3 regions of the Paenibacillus sp. RU5M genome follow, and region 3 is predicted to be linked to each of the others. Evidence: riboswitches for the same ligand, from Rfam matches in the RefSeq annotation. Region 3 holds a riboswitch; each other region holds the start of a gene.
What was found. Region 3 has a riboswitch for thiamine pyrophosphate ahead of CRO25_RS10805 (ECF transporter S component). Riboswitches for the same ligand answer to the same signal wherever they lie in the genome.
Positions count from the first base shown of each region.

Region 1: linked by a shared signal. The riboswitch ahead of CRO25_RS03290 (thiamine phosphate synthase) and the one ahead of CRO25_RS10805 (ECF transporter S component) in region 3 are both predicted to bind thiamine pyrophosphate.
Region 2: linked by a shared signal. The riboswitch ahead of tenA (thiaminase II) and the one ahead of CRO25_RS10805 (ECF transporter S component) in region 3 are both predicted to bind thiamine pyrophosphate.

Region 1 covers NZ_OBQM01000001.1:683,632-690,835, reverse strand. The annotation lists gene CRO25_RS03310 (ThiF family adenylyltransferase) at 1-349, opposite strand, end outside; gene CRO25_RS03305 (thiazole synthase) at 346-1,113, opposite strand; gene thiS (sulfur carrier protein ThiS) at 1,117-1,320, opposite strand; gene thiO (glycine oxidase ThiO) at 1,317-2,549, opposite strand; gene CRO25_RS03290 (thiamine phosphate synthase) at 2,555-3,172, opposite strand; TPP riboswitch at 3,464-3,573, opposite strand; gene CRO25_RS03285 (ABC-F family ATP-binding cassette domain-containing protein) at 3,707-5,257, opposite strand; gene CRO25_RS03280 (hypothetical protein) at 5,390-6,373, opposite strand; gene CRO25_RS03275 (hypothetical protein) at 6,360-6,911, opposite strand; gene CRO25_RS03270 (hypothetical protein) at 6,908-7,204, opposite strand, start outside.
Region 2 covers NZ_OBQM01000002.1:32,179-39,382, reverse strand. The annotation lists gene CRO25_RS06055 (zinc-binding dehydrogenase) at 1-552, shown strand, start outside; gene CRO25_RS06050 (MFS transporter) at 638-1,882, shown strand; gene CRO25_RS06045 (DUF1349 domain-containing protein) at 1,948-2,541, shown strand; gene CRO25_RS06040 (HAD family phosphatase) at 2,589-3,230, shown strand; gene CRO25_RS06035 (AraC family transcriptional regulator) at 3,227-4,042, opposite strand; gene CRO25_RS06030 (FAD-binding oxidoreductase) at 4,285-5,415, shown strand; gene CRO25_RS06025 (hypothetical protein) at 5,424-5,714, shown strand; TPP riboswitch at 5,761-5,859, shown strand; gene tenA (thiaminase II) at 5,981-6,652, shown strand; gene CRO25_RS06015 (GNAT family N-acetyltransferase) at 6,696-7,204, shown strand, end outside.
Region 3 covers NZ_OBQM01000003.1:11,470-18,673, forward strand. The annotation lists gene CRO25_RS10780 (ABC transporter permease subunit) at 1-766, opposite strand, end outside; gene CRO25_RS10785 (ABC transporter substrate-binding protein) at 794-1,849, opposite strand; gene CRO25_RS10790 (iron-containing alcohol dehydrogenase family protein) at 1,846-3,036, opposite strand; gene CRO25_RS10795 (radical SAM/SPASM domain-containing protein) at 3,332-4,207, shown strand; gene CRO25_RS10800 (pectate lyase) at 4,573-5,241, shown strand; TPP riboswitch at 5,555-5,665, shown strand; gene CRO25_RS10805 (ECF transporter S component) at 5,907-6,500, shown strand; partial or broken gene CRO25_RS34270 (ATP-binding cassette domain-containing protein) at 6,591-6,941, shown strand; gene CRO25_RS10810 (ATP-binding cassette domain-containing protein) at 6,963-7,204, shown strand, end outside.

The DNA of each region.
Region 1 (7,204 bases), on a different contig from region 3:
CTACTCTGACGTCCATCACTTTGCCTACAACCTCAACGTTAGAATTAATGTCAGATAGGCGCTTCTTCGCTGCCATCGCTTTGGGTATTCGTTGAATGGCGTCTTGCTCAATATATAATTGCTGTCGCTGTAGGTTGCTCCACTCCACATAGTCACGATCTGCAATAGTAATATGGCCAATTCCTGAACGTACCAATGTTTCCGCAATACCCGTACCAAGCGCGCCCGCTCCAACAATTAATACTTTGCTGTTATTCAATCTATGCTGACCTTCCTTACCGATAGGTGCATACCGTTCCTGTCTGGAATAGCGGTCTCCCTGTTCAGAAGATCGTGTCTGATTAGTCATGTATGAACCATTCCTTCCGCCGGACTACTCGCTGCCGCATAGCGCTTAACGGGAATCATGCCTGCCTCATAAGCCAGTCTGCCTGCTTCAACCCCCATTCGCATTGCCTTCGCCATCTTCACCGGATCTCCGGATCCGGAGACAGCCGTATTCAACAATACACCGTCAGCTCCCAGCTCCATCGCATGAGCAGCATCTTTAGGTGCTCGAAGTCCTGCATCCACAATAACAGGAACGACGGCTTGTTCAATAATAATCTCCAGATTATAGGGATTAATAATTCCTCTCCCCGCCCCTATGGGTGAAGCCCCAGGCATAACAGCATGTACGCCGAGTAGTTGCAATCGCTTGGCCAGAATAACATCGTCCGAGATATAAGGCAGTACCGTAAAGCCCTTTTCAAGCAAGATCTCGCAAGCTTTATAGGTTTCAATTGGGTCAGGAAGTAATGTGATTCCATCCCCGATAACTTCTACTTTTATCATATCACAAAGTCCTGAAGCCCGAGCTAGTTCAGCGATTCGCACAGCTTCCTCTGCTGTTGCAGCACCCGCTGTATTGGGAAGCAGGGTATACCTTTTCAAGTCCAGTGTGTCCAGAAAGTGCTGTTTGTTCCGATCTTCCAGATTCAAACGCCGAACCGCGAACGTTAATACATCCGTACCTGAAGCCTCAACCGCCTGACTCTGCACTTCCAAGTCCGAAAATTTGCCTGTACCCAGCAGCAATCTAGATTCAAACGTATAATTTCCAATCCTCAGCATAATTCAACCGCCTCCCACAAAATGTACAATTTCAATTCGGTCTCCGTCTCTTAACGCCGTCGTTTCATGATATTCCCGCGTTAAAATTTGACGATTCAATTCAACCACGACGGTTTTTACTTGCAAATTAAATGAATGGAGCAATTTGTCTACACGATTTAAGCTATCTTCAATTTGCATGGTTTGTCCGTTGACAATGATGTTCACAGCAACATCTCCTTTCTGTTCAAACGTTCTGGACTAAGGTCCTGAATCCCCAGCTCTTCAGAGGTTTTACCACAAATCAAGTCAGCCATGAGGCTGGCTGTAATCGCACTAAGTAATATGCCGTTACGATAATGTCCAAAAGCAGCGAATAAACCAGGAACACTTTCACAAGCCCCTATATACGGAATTCCATCCGGAGTCGAAGGACGTACACCAGCCCAGGCTCGGATAAAATGTGCTTCCTTCATGCCAGGTACCCAGTTTGTTGCAGCTGCGAGCAGCTTCTGAATGCCTTGTACCGAAACTTTCATGTCTGTTCTTCCAGGAAGGCTTGTTGCACCGATCCATACTTCTCCATTGGCTTTGGGAACAATATATATATCCTCTGCATACACCGTTTTGTCTGGCCTGTACCCGGCATGGTGGGGAGAAAATTGCACGGCTGCAATCTCCCCCTTTACTGGTAAAACAGGCGATTTCAGACCCACATGTCTCATCAATTCTTCACCATGTAACCCTGTAGCAATAATGACATTTCTCGATGTCATCGTTCCTATTGAAGTCTCGATCCCTTGCACTCCATTCACATCAGTATGCAAACGGACATCCTGTACACCTTCCATCACCCTTGCACCCATGGCTTGAGCCGATCTGACATAAGCCTGCGTTAAGTTGACAGGAAGAACCTCGCTCTCGGAAGGTCTGTGAAATGCTCCATACGTATCCCTGTTTAACCATGAAGCTTCCTGTTGGACAGAAATACGATCCCACCAAATATGTTCTGTAGATAAGGTAGACGATCTACGATCATTCTTGTAACTGCTGACCTCACTGTATGAACGAAAAGGAGTAATAAATCCATGCTGTTGCAGCCCCATTTCCACTCCGCTAAGCGAACTGATCCGTTCCTTCTGCTCATGAAGCAAAGCTCTGCTCTGCCTTGCAAGCTTTGCCATTACAGCATGAGTGAATTCCTCACTATCAGCAGCAAGCATGCCTGCGGCTGCACAGGAAGTTCCCCCAGCGATCCGCGCCCGCTCAACCAGAAGAACGTCATGGCCTCGAGTAGCGAGTTCACATGCGATGGCACATCCGATAACTCCTCCACCTACAATAATGGTTTCTGCATGAAGCTTGCCTCCAACTTCCGCTCCAACTTTACTTCCCGAAACTATTCCTGGATGATAGCCTGAACGATTCCTGCTTCGACTTCTTGCTTCCTCTCTCAAGATCTTCATCTCCTTGGTCCGGCGTACTTGTCTGAATCCGTGATCGCCTGTCGCAATGAAGCGGCAGCTACTTCCGGCTTATCGGTCGTCCAAATCGTTGAAATTACAGCGGCTCCTCTAGCACCAGCAGTTCGAATGGCAGCAATATTCTCATGACTAATCCCGCCAATCGCGATCACGGGAATCGAAACATTAGAGCATACCTCAGCTAACGCACTTAGCCCTCTGGGTTCGCAATTCGGTTTACTATTTGAAGCATAGACATGCCCATAAAAGAGATAATCCGCTCCCTGTTCTTCTGCAACTTTTGCTTCTTCCAGAGAATGAACCGATATGCCTACGCGCAGCCGATCGACTCTCCTCAACTCATCCTTATCATAGCTGCGAGTAACTGCTTGACCCCAATGCACACCACCAATTGAAGCATATTGATCCAGCTGATCTGAGCCATTCATAATGATTCGGTCAGATGGAACACCTTGTGTTTTTAGACCTTGCGCCCAATACATCTGTTCTTCAAGGGTCAGCTTTTTTTCCCGAATGTGGATATAATCGACCCACCGCCATATACCCTTAGCAATATTCAGAAAAGAGCCCAAGTCTCCTGTACCTGGTGAAACCACATGCAGTTCGAATGATCTTGTTATTACATGTTCGTGGAAGATTACCGTCCTATTCGCCCTCCTCTTGCATGATTTAAGCTGATATACAACAACAAAAAAGCCACTCCCGTAGGGGAGTGGCCACGAATTTAAAATTCATGGATCAACTGAATGACTGTCGCATGCAATTACTCTATACATAACGCACAACAACTATAGAAACCATCCATAGTCGCAACGCTGTATACATAGAACTGCATGATTCATCTTGCAGGCAATATCGCAAAGTCAACGATAAAGCTCTTTGTCATTAGCTGAAACGCGCCACTTCCCTACGCTGGTATGATCCAGATCAGGTACAAAGGGTCCGGAATCGCATTCTTCCATCTCAGCCGCATCGTGCGGCCCCCCTAGTGTTCATATGAAGCTGTAGCCTATGTTACCATAGACACCTTTTTTTGTCACCGTACATTTCCATGAATTACGTTGTTCACCATTGCTGAAGTCATGTAGTTAACGAAGTTGCTGTTTCTGGTGCAAAGAATTTCGTAGAAACTATTGTTTGTCGGACCAAGCTTCAACATCCCACGTTTTGGTTACCCAACCTTCATAAAATTCAGGTTCATGGGATACGAGCAGCACGGTACCCTTGAATTCCTGCAGGGCACGTTTCAGCTCTGCTTTAGCGGTTACATCCAAATGGTTTGTAGGCTCATCGAACAAAATCCAGTTACTTTCACGCATCAGAAGCTTACATAAACGAACCTTGGCTTGTTCACCACCACTAAGCGCGTTAAGCGGGCGGGTGATATGCTCATTTTTTAATCCACAACGTGCGAGATGGCCCCGGACTTCATTCTGTGTCAGATGAGAAAACTCATTCCACACATCTTCGATCGGGGTAATATTACCTGCACGTACTTCCTGTTCGAAATAGGCTGTTTCCAGATAGTCCCCCAAGAAAGTCTTACCGCTAATTGGTGGGATTTTCCCCAAGATCGTCTTGAGCAGTGTGGATTTACCTACACCGTTACATCCAACAATGGCAATTTTCTCGCCACGCTCAATAGTCATCGTCATTTTAGGCAATAATGCATATGAATATCCGATTTCAAAATCAATACCCTCAAAGACGGTTTTACTACTCGCCCGGGCATCCTTGAATTTGAATGTGGGTTTGGCCGCTTCGTCTGGACGATCAATCCGTTCAATCTTGCCGAGCTGCTTCTCACGGCTCTTGGCACGACCGGAAGTGGAAGCGCGGGCTTTGTTCCGCTGAATGAAATCTTCCTGCTTCTTGATAAACTCTTGCTGTTTCTCATAAGCATCAATATGTTGCGCCTTATTCATGTCGGCCATTTCAAGGAATTTGTTATAGTTCGCTGCATAACGCGTCAACTTGGCAAATTCCAGATGATAAATAACGTTAACGACCTCATTCATAAACTCTGTATCATGCGAAATCAGAATAAACGCATACGGGTAATCCTTCAGGTAACGCGTCAGCCATTCAATGTGTTCCACATCGAGATAGTTCGTCGGCTCATCCAACAAAAGAGCTGTGGGTTTCTCCAGTAAAAGCTTGGCAAGCAATACCTTCGTACGCTGACCACCACTAAGCGCGGCCACATCACGATCTAGACCGATGGCGGACAATCCAAGTCCATTCGCCATCTCTTCCACTTTCACATCGATCAGATAAAAATCACCTTGCTCCAATTGCTCTTGAATGTCACCCATTTCTTCCAGCAACAATTCGAGCTTGTCCGGATCGGCGTCTGCCATCTGATCCGTAATAGACATCATTTCTTTTTCCAACTCAAGCAAGGGCAGGAACGCATCCTTAAGCACATCACGAATCGTTTTTCCAGGCGTGAGCTTGGTATGCTGATCCAGATATCCATAACGAACTTTTGGGGTCCATTCGACCTTCCCTTCGTCCTTTAACAATTTCCCGGTAAGAATGTTCATCAGTGTGGACTTACCCACACCATTTGCACCAACAAGACCTACACGCTCTCCGGCAAGTAAACGAAAAGATACATTTTTAAATAACGTGCGGTCTCCAAAATTGTGACTCACGTTCTCTACTGACAATAAACTCATAAGATGAGGTTGCTCCTATCTATTGGACATTACTATCGTTCCGAAACCCTATTTTAGCACAGGTGTCGCCTTTTCTGAAAGTAATGTAAACATCTCATGCAACCTCGCTTTTATATTACAAACAAACTGCCTTTAATTTATGGAACAGTTATACTCAAAATAACCTTGTGCTGCCGCTTGTTTGGCATTTGTAAACACTTCTTCGGCTCTGTAACCATTGCTACATGTGGAAGGGTAATAGTATTTAATTCCACTTACAGGATCAACTCCGCCAACGATCGCTGTTTTCTTCACCAGTCTGCCACCACCAATGGCATAATTGTTAATCTTTTGGTTACCTACAGGTATTCCCTGAATAAACGCCATCAGCCCCGTATCATTAATCGAATTGTACCAGTCTTCCTGAGAAATCAAAGGCATGGTAAAGGTGTAGGAAACGCCATTCCTTCTTGCAAACTCATTATGCCGGTTAATAACATCTGCCAAATCTTCCTGCACACTTGTCACGATTCGGCCTCGTCTGACCTGCTCAAACGTCTCGGCATTCTGAAGCAGAGGGATTTGTGTGCTGGAGGCCAGTTCTTTCTGGAAACCCTCAACCCACATGCCCAAGCCTGCATCATAGGCATACACATACCCATCGAGTGTGAAGTTAATACTGCTACCATTTGAATCAGAATATGTATAGGGCTTTTTAGGACTCCAAACTTGCCGGAATGAATCTTCAAGATCACCCGTCATCTCAGTTTCGTTCGCCAAAATATAATAACCATCATAATCCAGCACGACCATTGCAGGAATGTAATTAAACATGGCCCGTATAGCAGCAGGATCATCCTGAATCCCCATATTTAGCGCCAGTGTTTGGGTAAAGGTAGTCAAGGCAAGCTCTTTGTCCGCTTTTACAAATTTGGTCGAATCATACCCTGCTTCATCGTCTTGCTTCTCATTTTGATGCATCACAGCCCCTGCATCCAGTACAGCAGTCTGAAGTGCCATCTTATATCGATTGCTTAAATATTGTGCCTCTTGGGCATTGTCTGTATTATGAGAAATAACCCAGAATATAGGTAAAAAGATAAGCACAAACACAATAGAAAGATCAGTAATCTTCATTGAGCACCATACCCCCATATGTGGTAAACACGGCTGCAGCCTGTGCAGACCCGTTCAACCACTCACGAATCAACATGGCAGGTGTGCGATTGGTATTTTTGACGGTTACAGTGAAGAAATCCCCCATTGCCAGTGTATATCTGCGCCCAGGATCGTCTAAAGCTAGCACACCGGACGAAGGAAACAGCTTTGCTTTAATTTGGGCTGAATAATAGCCATCTTGTACAGTTTCATAGGTGCCAGAAAATGTGCTCTGATCCATCGGATCTGAGTAATGAGGAACATATTTTTTGTGCAAATGCTCCATGGAAATCTCATAGGCATTCCCCGTTCGGGCCATCTGTTCTTCGAATTCTGTATACATGACAGGGGAAATGTATCCCTTTGTTCTGACTGCATCAACAAAACGGGTAACCGTCTGAACAACGGTCATGCGTGCCATGTCATCCTGTCGATCTGCAGTCTCTGCTGCCGGATATACATAAAGCAAAATCACTGCCAGCAAAACAGCAAGCAGCTTGGATGCAGCGTTAATCAAGGTGTACTGGCCTCCTTCCAAAATGCAATCTTCAGCAGTTCGCCAGCCTCACTTCTTATGAACTCGGGTCTATACGAAGCAGCAAGCTGGACAGGAATGGTTCCTCTTCTGTTTACAAGGGGATCAATGACATATGCAATCCCGTCCACCTCCACGCTGACCGTTGTCCCTGTCATTTGCCTCACAGTGTGCAACACTTCCGCACCACTATAACGGATTGGCTCACTTATACGCAGAGTGGTATTAAGCCGTCCTTCCATATCTGCTGTCGTCTGCACCAAGTGATTCAAAAC
Region 2 (7,204 bases), on a different contig from region 3:
AAGCCAAGTGACTCTGTACTGGTCCTCGGTTCTGGTGCAATCGGTTCTCTGTGTCAGCTTGTGAGCAAACGATTGGCAAGGCTTACTGTAGGAACGGAAGTTGATCCATTCCGCAAAGAGTTCGCTTCAGAGATCGCGGATCATGTGTTCTATCCTCAGGATCTGACACTGGATAAAGTATACGAGATCAATAATAACAAGAAGTTTGATATTGTAGTGGACGCGGTTGGTAACCAGCTTCATGTGGGATTTGAGATGATTGCCAAAGGCGGCAAGATCATTCCTATGGGTTATGACGACAGCTATGAGGTGACGTTCAAATCAACTGCCGTAATTAATGATGGTATTAGTATCATTGGTGCGGTAGCTAATCACTCGATGATCAGTACAGCATTGAAATTTGCACAAAGTATTCCGGAACTGGAGCAAATGGTTACCTCCAAGGAACTGCTGAGTGATTATGAACAGGCATTCAATGGGACAATTGGGTATCATCTGCGTAGCGGAGAGAAATTGCCCATGAATTCGGTTAAAACAGCTCTGATCTTGTAAGCATGTAGACATTGTCGGGTTTGCCGCTGCGAAAAGAAGGAGTTCGCAGCGGTGAAAACCACCGCAGAAAAGGGGGAGATATCGATTGAAGCTGCTACAGGATTTGCCGAGAAATCCGCGGTACTCCATCTTACTTGAACCGGTATGGGCCATTCCGGGCACGATTGTTCTTTTTTATGCTCCCTTATATATGAAGGAAGCCGGACTTTCGGATATTGAAATTGGTTTGATCAATTCGGTGAATCTTTATTTTGCTTTTATATTTCAGTTATTTGCGGGTTCAATCACGAATAAGCTTGGCCGCAAGCGAACAACACTGATTTTTGATCTGATTGCTTGGAGTGTTCCCATGTTCATCTGGGCTTTCTCCCAGAATTTTTGGTTGTTTCTGATCGCTTACCTGCTGAATGCAACCTCCAAATTTGTGACGGTTTCCTTCAACTGTCTAATTATTGAGGATGTTGAGGAACATAAACGATCCAAGGTATTCGCCATTCTCAACATGATCATTACTGGTGCTGGAGTACTGACACCGATCGCCGGGGTAGTGATTGCTGATGTTGGCATTGTGCCAACACTAGCCAGTATTTATTTTGTCGGTGGCATCCTCATGACCGTCATGTTCTTCATTCGCAACCGATATACGGATGAGACCGCAGTAGGGAAGGAACTTATGGGAATGCATAGCCAGACCCGGGTGATCCAGAGTCTGGCTTCCAGTATGCGACTTTTCGGCAAATCATTCTACAAACGGAGACTTTTACCGATTATTCTCATCACGGTGCTTTCCAATCTGATCCTGCAGCTGAACTTTTTTCAGGTGATTTTTTTCAAGGAACAATTAAAATTCAATGATCAGATTATTTCATTTATCCCGGTCGTCACCGCTGTAACCGTCATGCTCTTGTATTTGGTCATTATCCCGCGTCTGAAACGGCGTTCAGAAGAGAAGTATGTCAGTTTCTCGATCATTTTGAGTACAGTGGGGGCAATACTTTTTCTGTTGATCCCAGCGGGAAATATAGCCATGTTATTTCTGACTCTAATTGTACTGGCGGCAGGCAATTTCATCTTACAAACGTACCGGGACTCACTGCTAATGAACCGATTGGGTACACATGAAAAAGCGGATATGTTCTCGGCAGTGCAGACCGTCATGACGTTAACCGCGATTCCATCAGGTTACCTGACAGGGCTACTGTATCACTATAATCCTGTGCTGTTATTCAGTGTCATTCTTATATTTTACATCGTACTCATGGTCATTATGTTATTCCTCCCTGATCCCCAGAAACACTCCCAAGTGATCAGTTCTTACAAAAATATGTAGGAGAAGGGGTTTTCTGTATAACGAACGAATATATAATACAGAAAATGAACCTGGGAGGCATAGAAATGACAAACGTATTTGCAACAGAAACAAGAAACCAAATGAACTGGATTAATGAGCCGAAGATCTGGTCTTATACCGATCAAGGCGTTCTAATTGTAGAAGCTCAGGCTGATACGGACTTTTTCCAGGACCCAGCGGGTAAACACATCCGTGCAACCGCGCCATTTCTGTCGATGCCGGTGCCTAATGATTTCGAAATGACGACCCAGCTAACCGTGAACATGCAACATCAGTATGATTCCGGATGTTTGATGGTGATGGCGGATGAGCGAAACTGGTGCAAGCTTTGTTTTGAGTATGATGGAAAAGCGGCTACCATTGTGTCGGTAGTAACGAAGGAAGGTTCATCCGACGATTGCAATTCGGTTGAAGTTCCCGTAACGAATCCTTATCTGCGCATACGCAAAGTGGAGGACTGCATTTCATTTTTTTATTCACCCGATGGGGTGGAGTGGAAATTAATTCGATATTTCGGCATGCCGATAGAGGGGGAGATCCGGGCTGGAATTGTTGGACAGTCACCAGCCGGAACGGGATGCACCTGTCACTTCTTATCGATGAATGTTACCCGTCCGGACGTGACTGCACGCTTCTAAGCCCATTTTCCCGCCAATCGGCTGATCATTGGAGGGAGAAAAGCGGAATGGTAAAAGCCTTTATTTTGGATTTTGATGGACTTATTGTGGACACGGAGACTCCCTGGTTCTATGCTTTTCGCGATATTTATAAAGAGCATGGACTTGAACTTGGGCTGGAGCTTTGGTCGAAAAACGTAGGAACATCGTTTGAAGAATTTCATCCTTTTCTATACCTGGAGCAAGCGCTGCAAAAACCGATCGATCACGATCATATCAAGTTGCTCTCTGAACAGAAATACGAAGCATACCTGGGACAGGCAGCAATTCTTCCAGGCGTGCATGAGTTGCTCCGGTCTGCCCGTAAAAAGGGAATTCAACTTGCCGTTGCTTCCAGCTCTACCCGGGATTGGGTTCATGGTTATTTGCGCACACTCGGCATTTTCGAACTATTCGATGTCATTCATACAGCCGAGGACGTCAAGAGGGTTAAACCGGACCCGGAATTGTATCTGCTCGCCCTGGAGAGTCTCGGGATCGGGGCATCCGAAGCGGTTGTGTTCGAAGACTCACCGAATGGACTGAAGGCAGCCAAAGCCGCGGGGATTCGCTGTGTCATTGTGCCTAACGAGGTAACGCGTAATCTGGAATTCTCGAAGTATGATCTGCGGTTAACCTCGCTGGCAGAGATCACGATGGAAATCCTTTAACTCTGGTATTGCTTGCGTAACTCGATAGGGGAGATTCCTTCATATTTTTTGAATACGGATCCAAAATAACTGGCGCTGTTGAAACCAACAGCCCGGGCAATCTCGTGGGCCGTTATTCCGGCGTCATGGACGAGCATTTCTTTGGCTTTCAATAACCGATACCGTGTCAGATAATCAAGCGGAGTCATTTGGAATTCCTTTTTGAATATCCGATTCAAATGCTGTTCGGTGACGTCCATTTGCTGAGCCAGCATGGAGAGCGAGATATCCTGATCATAATTTTGCTTGATAAAAGTAACCAGTCCACCCAGCTTTAATCGGGCATCCGAGCGTTCATAAGCACCATAACGATCTCCATCAATGGTTAACCTGACCAGTAGCATGTATAGCAATGCGGATACGTGCCAGATCTGATCCTTGTGCCGGGACTGTAGCGCCAACGTTATTTCATGCAACAGGATATGAAGCATCCCATCCGGCTTGAAGGCGCGCAGCTCCCCGATCTGCAAGGTATGCAGAAACCGGGGCAATAAATAGCCATTAAAGGACAAACAATCGAACAACAATGAATCACTCAGATTGTCGTAACGGTATGTGACCTCCGGGAACATAATAAGAGCTGTTCCTTTCCGAATCGAAAACTCATGATTTTGGGCTGCAATTTTCCCTGTTCCCCCGATACACTGCACAATACTGTAATCCCGTGAATGGCCGTTCCAATTCATTAATTCATCTACGGTCAGCTGGTTTTGACCTGTAATCATAAGCGGCATATCGGTATCCAGTGAATTCCCCGTACTAGGTTTCGGCATCGTTGTGTTATTCCTCATTTCGTTAAAGGTCGTGTGCGTAAATGGCGCGGATACAGAGTTAAAAGAAACCTGATTTGAATTATATTACATAAATAACATTAATTTAAACGAACTATTTACTTCGATGAACGACTTATCGAAAACCTTTTAGGATTATGTATCATCATGTCGATGCCTTGCCATTATCAGACCAAACAGTATACGCTATAATGGATACAGTGATTTAGGAAAGGGATGCAGTCATGAAGAAAGTCATCGTCGTAGGATCAGGAATTCTTGGGGCTTCCACAGCATATCAATTGGCAAAACGGGGTGCGGAAGTTCTTATTATAGACCGGAAAGATCGAGGGCAGGCTACGGATGCTGCTGCCGGGATCATCTGTCCCTGGTTATCTCAGCGCCGTAATCAGGATTGGTATCAGCTTGCCAAGGCGGGTGCACGTTTTTATCCCGGTTTGATTGAAGAACTCAAGAGTGAAGGGGAAACGGAAACGGGTTACGCTCAAGTGGGTGCTCTTAGTATTCATACGGAAGTAGAGAAAATCAACAAGATGCAGGAGCGAGCACACCTTCGTAAAGAAGATGCACCGGAGATTGCCGATATTACCCGTCTGGATGCAAAAGAAACCCATGAGCGTTTTCCTCTCCTGGAGGAGAACTTTCAGTCCGTCTACATCAGTGGTGCTGCGCGTATCGATGGACGTGCACTGCGTGATGCCTTAATCCGATCGGCACAGCGAAATGGAGCGGTCCTGATTAATGGGGACGCGACACTTCAATATGAATCGGACCGAGTAACTGGAGTGGTTGTTGACGGTCAAGTCATATCGGCTGACGAGGTTATTGTGTGTGCCGGCGCTTGGGCTAGTGAACTGTTGAAGCCCTTGGGCATTGATTTTAAGGTTCATTATCAGAAGGCGCAAATTATGCATTTGCAGGTTCATGATCGAGAAGACACTGGGAAATGGCCTGTGGTCATGCCTCCTTCGGATCAATATCTGTTAGCCTTTGATCAACAGAAGATTGTGATCGGGGCGACTCACGAAAATGATATTGAAGGCTATGATATAAGAGTAACCGCAGGCGGAATGCAGGAAATTTTGAATAAAGGATTGGAACTGGCTCCAGGTTTAGCCGATAGCACGTTTCAGGAAGTAAGAGTAGGTTTCCGTCCGTTTACACCAGGTTTTCTTCCGGTAATGGGTGCTGTTCCTGGTTGGAATGGCTTAATCACAGCCAACGGGCTTGGAGCGTCTGGTCTCACGATGGGGCCTTTTATTGGAAGTCAACTGGCCAAATTGGCTCTGGGTATGAAATTGGATATCGATATTCAGCCATATGACCTTGGAAAAGCAATGGATCATCAGAAATGAGGTGAACGATGACGTATTCACAGCGCTTAACTCACGGTAACTCATCAGACATTATTTATCTGGAGCACCAGATTGGCATCACCGAGGAGGAATTAGCAAAAGCCGAGGAAGAGCGGAGGGGTTACGAATCGGATTTAAACAAGTTAAAGACGTCTCCGGCGTATCATTCAAATTCAGCGACGAACGTCTCTAATGAGCAAAAATGGGTAGATGAGTTAAACAAATTGCAAAGTATGATTAAGGATATCCGCACCCGACTTAAGAAGTTGCAAGAAGATTTAGGGGAACTTGAAGATTAATAGGAATGGATTGACATTTGGAAAAACACATGTTGTAATAAGCCTGAGCTATTTGCAGGGGGACTGTTCGCAGTTGAGAAGGTTAAAACCTGACCCTTTGAACCTGTTAGTTAATACTGACGTAGGGAGCAAATGACATGTACTCATGTTATTTTGCCCTTGCCGAAAATAGGACAAGGGCTTTTTGGTCTGCATTTTGGATGACAGAACGCGATAGCTGGATGTGAAGCGGGGACATTATAATTTTAATACAAGGAGAAATGATCATGTCATTTTCAAGAACGTTAAAAGATAAGTCCAGAAACGTATGGGAAGATGGATACAACCATCCTTTTTTACATGAAATGGGGAAAGGCACACTGGATCAGGAAGCGTTTAAGTTTTATCTTCTTCAGGACTATACATATCTGATTGAATATGCGAAGATTTTTGCCATGGGTGCGGTCAAGGCGACAGATGAAAAAATGATGACGAACTTTACGGTTATTCAACACGCTATTCTGTACGAAGAAATGGATTTGCATCGAAATTATATGAATGAATTTGGGATTACGCTGGATGAAAATCATACTGTCAAACCCTCTCTTTATAACAAGGCCTATACGTCGAATATGATGAGTGTTGCACAAACAGGTGGGGTTGCCGAAATCATCGCCGTCATTTTCCCTTGTGCGTGGACGTATTACGACTATGCCACAAGATTAAAAGAACAATATCGAGATTCATTAGAGGGCAATTTCTATCAGACTTGGATCGAAAATTATGCAAGTGATGAATTCCGCGACTCATTCAAATGGTTCTATGATACACTGGATGCATTATGCGAACATAAAACCGAGCAGGAACTGGAGGCCATTGAAGACATATTCAGAAGAAGTGTTGAATTTGAATATCTATTCTGGGATATGGCTTATAAACGGCAACTCTCGTACTTCTGATGAATGCAATCTACTACAACCAGAGATAAGGATGAACATACAGATGGACAATCGTGGAGAACGCATCTATTTACGATTTTTGAACGTGGAAGACGCTGCTGGGCTACTGGATTTGCAGTTCCGTAACCGGGCTATTTTCGAAGAAATATCGGCAAGCGAACGATCGGATACATTCTATACATTGGAGGGCCAAGTAGCCCTTCTCGAAGGTTGGAACAAGGCGAGGGAAGAGGGGAAACGGTACTCTTTCGGGATCTTTCTGAACCATACGCATGAGCTTATTGGGGAGATCTCTCTGTTCGAGCTTGAACTGGATTCCACCACCAAATGGATTGTTGGTTATGTGCTCGATCAGGTGCAGAATGGCAAGGGATATATGAGTGAAGCCCTTCAGCTAGCACTGGATTTTGCTATGAATGAAGCGGGTATAAAACGAGTGGAGGCAGGTGCGCTGCCTGACAATGCCGGATCGATTCGAGTGCTTCGCAAGGCGGGCTTTCAGGAGACGGACCGGCAGAATATTAAAATCAAGGGGATTTGGAAGGAACATAT
Region 3 (7,204 bases):
GGTTCCAGCGCAGCCAGCGCCGTTCCAGCCATTTGGCGATGGTATCGGACAGCTTGCCCAGCAGGGCATATAGCAGAATGCTTAAGACAATTACGTCCATCTGCATGAATTCCCGCGCGTTCATCGCCATGTATCCAATCCCCGCATCCGCCGCAACCGTCTCGGCTACGATAAGTGTCAGCCACATAATGCCAAGTGCATAACGAATGCCCACCAGAATGGAAGGCAGTGCACCAGGCAGGATAATGTCCTTATAAAGGGACCAACGGCTGAGGCCATATACTTTGCCCATTTCAATCAGACCCGGATCGACCGATCGTATGCCGTGGAACGTATTCAGATATACCGGAAAGAATACACCCAGGGAAACGAGGAATAATTTTGCTTCTTCACCGATCCCGAACCACACAATAACGAGGGGGATCAAGGACAGATGCGGAATGTTGCGGATCATCTGCACCGAGGAGTCGGCGATCTTTTCCGCAAGGGAGGAGATGCCGTTCAGCACACCCAGCAGGAAACCGAGACCCCCACCAATGAGGAATCCTCCCAAAGCTCGTCTGGCGCTAATACTGATATTGTTCAGTAGTTCACCGTTACGAAGCAGACGAATGAAGGCCTCCAGTACCTGAGCGGGTCGGGGCAAAATATTGGCTGCAACAACTCCAGATGCAGTCAGCCATTGCCACAGAGCCAGAATGAGTAGTGGTACAACAAAAGGAATGAACTGGTTAAACCATGCCCGGTTAAAGGTTTTGGACCGCACGTTATGCCTACCTCCTTGCTTCCTTCGTTATTGGCTACCTGGAGCTGGAAGTTGATCTTGAAGTGCATCACTCCAGAATGTGCTCACATCGACTGCCTGCTCAAAAATTCCCGCTTGCTGAAACGTATCCGCTACGTCCTGTTCAGACTTGATGGCCTCTTCAGTAATGGCAACAATACGTGATGGGCGTTGTGCTTCTCCATCCGTGTAGGTTTTAAGGGCTTGATCCACGGGCTGGTGGGTGTTGTCTGCTGTAATTTGAGCCCACGCATCCTTATTGGCACGAGCCCAATCATTGAATTTGTTGATTCGCTCCAGATAATCGGCAAGGGCCTCTTTCTGTTCCGCATTTGCAATAGCCTGATCGGAGGCGGCTACAAGGAAGCTGCCTGACAGGATATCTTTGGCGCTGGCGAGCGTTGTTGCTTCATTCTGATGTGCGGAGATGATGGCATTGCCGTAACTGGCAAGTGCATCCACTTTCCCGCTTATCAGGGCGCTGAGTCCATCGGCTGTTGAAAGTTCGACCGGACTGATGTCACTCCAGGTTAATCCGGCTTCTTCCAGCATTTTGAGCAGGAAATAGTGGGCCGTTGTATTTTTTACGAAAGCAACTTTCTTGCCTTTCAGGTCAGCAACCGATTTGATCGATGAATCTTTGGGAACAACGACCTCCTGATTTAAGGTGCTGCCTTGTTGTACCGCAATAATTTTGAAGCTTCCACCATTGGCAGCCTGAGATGCAAAAATGGGCGGAATTTCACTGGTTACACCAAAGTCCAATTGATTTGCAGCCATCGCTTCGAGGATCAGGTTACCTCCCTGAAATACGTTATAAGTGACTTTATAGGGGGTGTCATCGAGTCCGGCGGCTTTCAGTCCCAATTCGAGATTGCCCCATCCGGTCTGACCAACACGAATGGTAACGTCTCTATTCGAAGCAGCTGATGCCGCTGTCGGTGTTGTGCCTGTACCCGCAGCCTGATTGTCAGTTCCAGCAGAGCAGCCGGAAATCAGCAACAACAGAAGCGCGCTCAGAAATGCAGTTAAGGCAAGAGTGTGCTGGCGGTTTGGACGGATCATAGGGAGGAAACCTCCTTGGTGTATGAGCTGTTCTCATTGGACTCAACGGACTCAGTGAATTTAGTGATAGATACATTGGACTCAATAGAATTACTGGATTCAATAAATGCCTGGCCGATACGGTCTGCCTGAAGAATGGCTTCAGTTACCTGCGCTGTGCTAACTCCGAAGGAGAGGTGTGCCGCACTACCTTCCCGCAGCTGTAATCCTGCTGCAATGCGTGCAGCAGCTTCCTGAGGCTGTTGTTGTATGCCGAGTTGGGCAAGAGTGATAGGCAGATTCAGCTTATGTAACAGCGTGGTCAACTCATGAAGCTCATCCCCTGCTTTGCCTTCAAGAATCCACTGGGTGAAGAGTCCAAAGGCTACCTTTTCTCCATGTAGCGAAGCGTGTGTTTCGGGTAATTTGGTGAGGCTGTCATGCAGCCCGTGAGCAATCGCGGCATGAAGTGATCCATCACTAATGCTGCCTACAAGGCCGGCGAGTACAATAATGGCATCGGCAACATCACGGAATTGGGGTGTACTGCCGGTTGTATCGGTGGATTCATAGACTTCGATGGCGTGCGCTTCAAGAATATCGAGTGCAAGCTTGGCAGTGCTGACACTGTTTCGAAGAGTGAGACTGGTGGCGTTGCCACTTAGATTAACGGCGAACTCATGCCATTTTACGAGTGTGTCACCGATCCCAGCGGCCAAATACCGTCTTGGTGCACTCGCCAGAATATGAGAATCAGCCAGAACGAGATTAGGCGAACGCCGCAGGGGACGATAGCCTGCAGATTGGCCCTGTTCATCATAGAGCACGGTTAAGGCGGACCAGGCGGCACAGGTTGCGGCAATCGTTGGGACTGTTACAATGGGCAATTGGGCTTGCTCGGCCACCGCTTTGGATAGATCGAGCACTTTACCACCACCGACGCCGATAATCAGATCAACATCCAGATCAAAAGCTTGCTGCGTAAAAGTATCAATCTGGCCTGTTGTAACCTCACCATGAAACAACTGAACATGGAATTTGATCTTATGCTCCTCCAGTGAAGGAAGAAGGTAAGGCTTCACGGCTTCTAATGCAGACTCACCGGTGATAATGAGAACATGCTGCCCAAGCTGTGTAATTCGCGAACCACTTTGCTCAAGAATGTTAGCCTCGTGTACATATACTGCGGGTGCCTTAACAGTAATCATGAATACACTCCCCTTATAACTTATTATTCTTACGTTTTAACTTGGTTTTAAATTGTTTAAATTCTAGCATCGCGTCTCGGCAACTACAATGACCTGGACAATCAATACATCCTATACTTCGATTGAAAGAATCTATAGGTGAACGTAGTTAACGAATTCGATGAGAAAAAGGGAATTAACATCCTAGTCGATTTACCTTGTCCCTTGAACCCGATATAATAGTGGTGGCACACATGGGCCGGATCACAAATGAGGGTGGGACTGTTCTCCCTCTAAGCAGAATGGGGACCCCGAGTTGAAAACGTTCAAGAAAGTATATATTGAGATCACAAGTATATGTAATCTGGCATGCAGCTTCTGTCCACAGACGAAACGTGCCAAAAATTTCATTGACCCTGAAGTCTTCAACAATATATTGGATCAGATCAAACCCCATACCAAACATATTTATTTGCATGTCAAAGGTGAGCCGCTGCTTCATCCCAAAATTGATCTGTTACTGGATTCAGCGCATGAGAAGGGATTCAAGGTCAACATTACGACGAACGGTACGCTGCTGCCCAAGACCCAGCACAAACTGCTCGGCAAACCGGCACTGCGTCAGATGAATTTCTCCCTGCACAGCTTTGATGGTCATGAAGGTTCCACAGACCGTGAGGGCTATCTGGGCAATGTATTGTCATTTGTCCGGGAAGCAGTGAAGCACAATGTCATTATTTCATTCCGACTCTGGAATCTGACACAGGATAACTTCACGAATGCGCAGATGAACCGAAACCGGGAGACGCTGGAGGTTCTTGAACGGGAGTTCAATCTAGATTTCCGTATTGAGGAGAAAGTGGTGCCGGGGAGCGGTGTCAAAATTGCCCCCAATGTGTATCTGAATCAGGATCATGAATTCCAGTGGCCGAGTCTGGATGCACCCGAAGATGATGGTAAAGGTTTCTGTCATGCGCTTCGCAGTCAGGCAGCCGTGCTTGTCGATGGAACTGTGGTACCATGCTGTCTCGATGGTGAGGGTGTCATTAACTTGGGCAACGTTCATGAAAAATCGTTCTCGGAGATTGTGGATGGTGAACGAGCCAACAATCTGTTCTATGGTTTCTCCAAACGGGAAGCAGTGGAGGAATTATGTCGGAAGTGCGGATATCGTCAGCGGTTCGGCGCTTAAAGCGAAATTTAATAAATAAAATGAGATTCAAAATAATAGAGATCACGTTGTCTGGAAACAGATGAGGTGGTCTTTCGTTTTTTCTAGAACGATAAAGGAGCATATCGCCATAGATTACAAGTTGTAAAAGAAGCATAGCCGAAGTTGAGATCGGCACATTACACAATGGAGTACGATGCAAAAAATGCCGAGAACACAGGCATAATGCTATTATTTCTATATCTAAGCTAATGATTATTATCGTAACATTCCTTTTTTGGTAGGATCAGGGTAGGTTCCGAGCCAGAGGTGCACCTCTGATCGGTTCCTTGAGGACAAGCTTATGCTTGTACGCCAATTCATCAGAATAAGGGAGGATTTAAATTATGAAAAAAATGTTGACGTTGCTGCTGTCTGCGGGTCTGGTCGCTTCATTATTAGGTGCAATTCCGGCTTTTGCTGCACCTACTGTTGTAAACTCAACGATTATTGTAGCCAAGGGAGAAACTTTTGATGGCAAAGGCCAAACGTATGTAGCCAACCCTTCCACCCTGGGAGATGGATCTCAAGCGGAAGATCAGAAGCCGGTATTTCGGTTGGAGGCAGGCGCCACGCTCAAAAATGTGATTATCGGTTCACCTGCAGCTGACGGTGTTCATTGTTATGGTAACTGCACGATATCAAATGTGATTTGGGAGGATGTCGGTGAGGACGCTCTGACTCTGAAATCAGCCGGAACGGTTAACATCACTGGTGGTGCAGCTTACAAGGCCTATGATAAAGTATTTCAAATGAATGCAGCCGGAACGATTAACATTAAAAATTTCCGTGCAGACGATATTGGCAAGCTGGTACGTCAGAATGGCGGAACAACCTTCGCCGTGAACATGACGCTCGACAACTCAGACATTTCCAATGTCAAAGATTCTATTATGCGTACGGACAGCAGTACATCGCAAGGGAAAATTACAAATACCCGTTACTCCAAAGTACCGACCTTGTTTAAAGGCTTTGCATCGGGCAAAACAAGTCAATCCGGGAATACTCAATATTAAAACAGAGCTTACCGTTTCTCAATAATTTTCCTCTAAAGGATATGAAGCATAACAATTAAAGGGGATGTCCTCATGAATATGACGGGGACATCCCTTGTTCGCGTTATCTTGGTCTAATGAACCTGGCACCCGTTATTCGCTCTCATTTGCATCTTTCTGAGATGTAACGAATTACAGAGACGTTATTTCTTGAAGCAGAGGTATATGACGCATAAATGAGACATATAGTTAATCACTCTTTCTTCTAGTTTAAACTGATTTTTTCTTATCGGGATTGTCACAAATACCCATGTGTTGTACAGTAGAAGCAATGAAATAAGTGAACCGGGTGCTCAATGAAGTTGGGCTGAGAGAGCGGCCTTGTGCTGCTGACCGTATATCTGATCTGGGTAATGCCAGCGTAGAGAACATGAATTTGCGATGAGCAATGGTAAGCGATAAGGGATAGAACATAAATGTCAGCGTTTCTTGGTTGCAACGGGATTTCTCTGATGTGACGGGGATGGTGTCGTTTGTTTTCTTCTTTCTCTATATCTGCCTAATGCGTTGCATCGTGAGAATTGTAAACTGTGCGTATGGCCTGCCTGTGAACCGGGGAGGCTTTTTTTGTTTGTTTTATTGTTTTTTTTATAAATCTAGGGAAACAGAGGAAGGAAGTAGAGAACATGTCAACAGCAGTAGGCAGCAACAGATTGAAGTTAACCGATATTTTGGTAACGATTGTGATTGCAGTGGTCTTCGGGGTGATCTACAAAATATGGGGACCTACATATGATCTGATGAAGCCATTCGGCGTTCATGCGGAGCAGATGATTTACGGTATGTGGTTCATGGCGGGCACCTTTGCCTTTGTAATCATTCGGAAGCCAGGTGTAGCCATTCTGGCAGAAGTTGCGGCATCCACGGTGAGTGCTTTTCTCGGAAGTGAGTGGGGCATGTCCACACTGGTATACGGGCTGCTGCAAGGGCTGGGAGCGGAGATTTTCTTTGCCGCATTTCTGTATCGGAAAAGCAATCTGTTCGTTACCTGCCTTGCGGCTATTGGTGCAGCAGCGGCTTCGCTTGTACTCGATTATCAGTATGGGTACATTGATTCCCTCTCGGCTTGGAACTACACGCTGTTTATCGGATTCCGCTTCATTGGAAGTATTCTGATTGCGGGTGTATTCACCTATTATCTCGCCAAAGCGCTGGAGCTTACAGGTGTAACACGATCCCTTAGACCGGTGTCGAAGCAGGATTATGAGGCGCTGGACTAGATGAATGAAGTGGAGAATGTGCAAGCGGTAGGTGTTACGAATCTAAGATGTAAGTTCCCTGGAGAGAAGGCCTTGGTGTTCCAAGGCTTGTCTCTCTCTGTGCGTCAAGGGGAGAAAGTGTTGTTGCTTGGACCAAGCGGCTCTGGCAAATCAACCTTGTTGCAAATTCTGAGTGGTCTGATTCCGCGATCTGTGGAGATTCCGATGAAATGTGATGACATTCAGGTGCCTGAGCAGCCCGGTATTGTTTTTCAAGATCCGGATACCCAGTTCTGTATGTCATATACGGATGAAGAGATTGCTTTTGTACTGGAAAACCGGAATATTCCACGCGAGCAGATGCCTGCTCTTATCCATCGATATCTGGAACAGGTGGGGTTATGCTTTGAACATAACCGAACACTCATTCAATCCATGTCACAGGGGATGAAGCAGCGTCTTGCGATGGCTTCGATTCTGGCCATGGAGCCAGACGTACTCTTTTTGGATGAACCAACGGCACTGCTGGATGATGAAGGAACCTCTCAAGTATGGGAAACGGTGAAACAGATTGCACAGGACAAAACACTCATTATCGTAGAACATAAAATTAATGAAATCGTCGAGTGGGTGGACCGAATCATCGTATTGTCGCCTGAAGGAAAGATTGTGGCAGATGGCCCGGCGAATCAGGTGTTTACAGATGAGCGGAATATGCTCAGGGA